DNA from 2 places in the Williamsia sp. Y721 genome. Region 2 is predicted to be linked to the other one. Evidence: riboswitches for the same ligand, from Rfam matches in the RefSeq annotation. Region 2 holds a riboswitch; the other holds the start of a gene.

Region 1 (2,388 bases), on a different contig from region 2:
GACGCCGAGCATCACTGGTCGCGCACAAAGATGGTCACCGCCGATCAGATACTCGACACCTTGCAGGCCGAGTTCGATCTGCAGCCGGACACCGCCCCCAGAGGGGCCGCACCGGCGCAGCGGTGGCTTGTCGGAGGCCACCACACCCCGGACGGCAAACCGGCCCGGGTCGGCATCATCGCCTCGGTGACACGTCCGTTCTGCGGTGACTGCGACCGGACTCGCCTGACCGCCGACGGACAGCTCCGCAACTGTCTGTTCGCCACTTCGGAGACCGACATCCGAGGTTTACTGAGATCAACTGAGAATTCAGATCAGGACATTGCCTTGCGGTGGCGAGAAGCCACCTGGGGCAAGTTGCCAGGCCACGGAGTCAACGACCCGGGCTTCCTGCAGCCCTCTCGACCCATGTCGGCGATCGGTGGCTGACATGGAGATCTGCGTCAGGTTTTTCGCAGCCGCACAGGCCGCCGCCGGCGTCGAGCAGCTCGTGATACATCTCACTGACAAAGCGACACTTGCCGATCTGGAAAACGAATTGGGCCAATCGAATCCGCAATTGGCCGAAGTGTTGCAACGATGCTCATATCTGCATGAGTCGATAGCGGTCCGCGACCGTTCGCGCACCCTCTCCGGAGGCGACACAGTTGACGTTCTCCCGCCGTTCGCGGGCGGTTGAGCAACCGGACACCCGCTCATCGATCGGGTCATTTGACCCACTTGAGTGCTTCCTCCCCTTGAATGATGCTGTGACGTTACTCACATAACGGTTCGATCACGGATCGGACACGGGACGACACTCATAGCGGTGAGCAGCAAATATGCCAAATCGGGACCAAAAGTCCCCTCGGGACGCATCGCCCAGGCGCCTCAGATAGGCGTGTGCAAGCGCGAATTAACACGTAGCGTCTCACTCGGTCGAACTGATCGGCCAAACAATGCAACTGAATATTCTCGGATCGCCGCGCCCAACCTCGTCCCGCGTTCCGAGAAACTCCAAACGTAATTCAGGGACGAGGGCGGGGGACCCAACCATCTCCTGGAGATCACCGGATTCCGACGGCCGACGGCAGCAACGCCCGACACCGACGAAATCCTTGGGGTGCAGTTCCGCATAGCGGAACCGAGCAACCTCTCGCTCGAACCCGACAGCTGACTTCGTAGGCGCGTGGAGAGAGGAAGTAAACCTTATGTCCGGACGTCATCGTCAGCCGACCAACACCGGTCGCACCGTTGCCAAGATCGCCCTCACCTCTGCCGTCATCGGCGGCGGCGCCAGCCTCGCCTTCGCAGGCGGCGGCAACGCCGGAGCGGCCACCGACTCAGAGTGGGACCGCGTCGCACAGTGTGAGTCAGGCGGCAACTGGGCCATCAACACCGGAAACGGTTACCAGGGCGGCCTGCAGTTCTCCCCGAGTACCTGGACCGGCCACGGCGGCGGCGAGTTCGCCCCGTCCGCAGACCAGGCCACCAAGGAGCAGCAGATCGCTGTCGCCGAGCGTGTCCTCGCTTCGCAGGGCAAGGGCGCATGGCCCACCTGCGGCACCGGCCTGAGCGGCGCCACCGAGCGCGAAGCTCCCACCGCAGCCCCGAGCCTGGAGATCCCGGCCGTGCCCGAGCTCCCGAACCTGTCGCAGGCAACTGACGACATCGTCGCGCAGCTCAAGGCCACGATCGATGACCCCGCGCTGCACGACCTGCTCGATCAGGCCAACGCCCAGGGCGACCTCACCCCTGATCAGGTCGCACTGTTCAACGAGTACAAGGGTTACCTCCCCGCTTCCTGATCCACCTTCAGGAAGCCCCCAGACGAAGGACCCCACACGCGACGCAACGTCCGTGTGGGGTCCTTTTCCAAATTCAGGAGCAGGCCGGGGAGATGACCCGGCGTTACCCGGCAGACATGGAAGTAACACGCCCGTAACAATGCGTGAAGATTGCACATCTATGACGTGAACCACTGTGCAACGTTCGCGTTGCCGGGCACCGGTGCAAGCGGAAAACTCAAGTCGCACAGCCCCGCACCATATCGGCCCGGGTGCGTTTTCCGGAGGAGCCACATTGAACGCTCATCTCACTGCCGCCCACTGGGTGTATCTCGTCGGGATCATCGTCATCCTCGTCACGATGGCAATGCGCAAGAACATCGTCGTACCTGCTGTAATCGCCACATTCCTGACCGCATTCGTCTTCTCCGGCAGCATCATCACCGGTCTGGCGTCGATCTTCAATGCCAGTCTTGTTGCCGCCAAAGAGCTTTTCAACATCTTCCTCATCATCGCCATGGTCACGGCAATGTTGGGCGCACTTCGTCACATGGGAGCCGACCGCCTGATGGTCGCTCCATTCAGGCGCGTGATGCGTACCGGCACAAGCAGTTTCATCGTT
Region 2 (2,388 bases):
GGCTCGGCCGGTAGGTGATCGGACAGGACTCTCTTACTGCGGGTGGCTGCCGAGATCCCGGGGAGATAGTCGCGCAGTTCTCTATATGTATGGACGCCCTGGTTGCCCACCCGCTCGAACAGGCGGTGCAGTACCTCCACGGTGGCGCGGGCGTCGTCGAGTGCCCGGTGGGTGGGGCGGGTCTGTACGGCGAACAATGCGGCGAGGGCGGAGAGTTTCACCGTGGGCGCCTCGTCGCGGGTCAACACCCGTCGGGCGAGCTTCACGGTGCACAGCACCCGGTGGAAGTTCCACGGATGACCGAGGTCGGCGGCGGCGGCGCGAAGGAAGCCGACGTCGAATCGTGCGTTGTGCGCCACGATCACCGAATCCTGCGCGAACTCCAGGAATGCCGGCAGCACCTGATCGATGGTGGGTGCCCGGTAGACCATCGCTTCGGTGATCCCGGTCAACCGGACGATGTGCGGGGGTATGCCGCGCTGGGGATCGACGAGCGTCGCAAAATCGCCGAGTATCTCGCCGCCGCGGATCTTCACCGCACCGATCTCGGTGATGCGATCGTCGGTGGGACTGCCGCCGGTGGTCTCGAGGTCGACCACCACAAATGTCGTCTCCCGCAGAGGTAGATCGTCCGGATGCGCCAGAGTCGGGTCATCGAACGACATCTGAGCCCCAACGGCCTCATCAACACCAATCACAACACTCACATCGCGAACACTAGTTCGAGCCTCTGACAACGCGGCGATGTTTCCGGCCGCCGGGGCCGGGGTACAAGATCCGAGATGTCTTGTCGGACGGTGCCGCTAGCGTCGCGATCGATGTAACAAAAGCCGGCTCATCTCGCCTCCGGGTAAACCCCGAGGGCCCCTGAGATCGAGATGAGAGGCCCAATGAGACGGAGATCACATTGCTCATCGAATGCAGCACCTGCCCGGGTCGTCCAGTTGAGTGTGACGGCTGCATGATGACGGTTTTCATGGGACCCGTAGGGGTCCGGAGCAGCGAGGATGCGGAAGTTCGCTGTGATGAATTCGTTATTGATCACGAGGCCCGCCTCGAGGACGCGGTGGCGATGTTCCGCGCCGCGGGCATGCTCGAGAAGTCTGACACTCACGATCATCGCGTAGGTCCCGCCGCAGGTAGGGGCCACTTTTTGGGGCAGAATCAGCCCCAGTTGTGGGCTGTGTAACACGACACGCCGGAGGGCCTCTGTCGTCCTTCCGGTGGACATTCGCCGCCACGGTTTCGTAACCTTTCTGAGACCTTACGAAAGCGTTCACTCCAACCGGAGCGAATCGTGAGGTCGCCGCTTAATCACCAACACGGTGAACCGGGGAACCATCTGGTGCAGACCACAAATCCGCATCCGGGGTGAATCCCATCGAACCCTGAGGTCTCAACGACTTTGCGGGTTCACCGGGTAGGGCCATCTTCCGGCCCGAATCCGACAGCTAACTCGGTCAGCGGATAGGGAAGAAACAAGGAGATCTCGCTTCGTGGCGAAACATCGTTTGAACAAAGAAAGCCGTGGTGCCAAGAGTGCCCGCGGTGCACTCATTGCCGGTTCGATCACACTCGGCACCCTGGGTATCGCCGCAGCGCCTGCCTTTGCCGCACCGGTGACAGTTCCCGGTGTCGGAACTTTCGACATCCCGGGTGTGACCCCGGAAATGATTCCGAATGAGCTGAAGCCGGAGAACCTCTTCCCCGGCGTCGCCGCTGCACCCGCACCCGTCAAGGCTGCCGGTCAGGTCGCTGCGGACGCCGCAGTCAGCAAGATCGGTTCGCCGTACGTCTACGGTGCAGCCGGCCCCAGTGCTTTCGATTGCTCGGGTCTCGTCTACTGGTCGCATCAGCAGGCCGGTCAGACCATTCCTCGTGACAGCTACGGCCAGCTCGGCGGAGGCACCAGCGTCAGCGCTGCGAACGCCCTGCCCGGCGACGTCGTGATCTACAACGGTGGCGGCCACGCCGGCATCTACGTCGGTGGCGGTGAAGTTGTGCACTCTTCCACCGAGGGTGTGCCCGTCGCACGTATGGCTCTGGACGGCATGTCGATCGTGGACATCCGCCGCTACTGAGCAACAAGAACTGAACAAGCCATTGGGCGGGTCCGCATCCTTGCGGTCCCGCCCGACGGCATCCGGCCACCTGTGCGGCAGTGGGGTCTGGCGATTCACATCGCCGGCCCATGCGCGCTGTGTAGCCTGGCCGGGTTGGTCAATTGCAGTGCAAGGGGATTGGTCGGCGGGTGACCGTCGTCGACCAGAGTTGTGAACGTCGGTTAACGAGGAGTTGTCAAAGTCGTGGTGCGTGAGGGATATGCCGCCGTGATGCGGACTGCCGTTGCCGGTGTGGTCGTGGCGCTGGCGGTCACGCTGGGCGCTG

What was found. A riboswitch is a leader RNA that binds a small molecule or an ion and turns the genes downstream of it on or off. The one in region 2 is predicted to bind cyclic di-AMP.
Region 1: another riboswitch for cyclic di-AMP. It lies ahead of AC56PL_RS24160 (transglycosylase family protein); the one in region 2 lies ahead of AC56PL_RS06505 (NlpC/P60 family protein).

What each region holds. Positions count from the first base shown of each region.
Region 1 covers NZ_JCASNH010000005.1:124,438-126,825, forward strand. The annotation lists gene moaA (GTP 3',8-cyclase MoaA) at 1-429, shown strand, start outside; gene AC56PL_RS24155 (MoaD/ThiS family protein) at 431-679, shown strand; cyclic di-AMP (ydaO/yuaA leader) riboswitch at 985-1,183, shown strand; gene AC56PL_RS24160 (transglycosylase family protein) at 1,191-1,787, shown strand; gene AC56PL_RS24165 (hypothetical protein) at 2,062-2,388, shown strand, end outside.
Region 2 covers NZ_JCASNH010000001.1:1,462,140-1,464,527, forward strand. The annotation lists gene AC56PL_RS06500 (DEDD exonuclease domain-containing protein) at 1-698, opposite strand, end outside; cyclic di-AMP (ydaO/yuaA leader) riboswitch at 1,298-1,481, shown strand; gene AC56PL_RS06505 (NlpC/P60 family protein) at 1,497-2,081, shown strand; gene AC56PL_RS06510 (NlpC/P60 family protein) at 2,334-2,388, shown strand, end outside.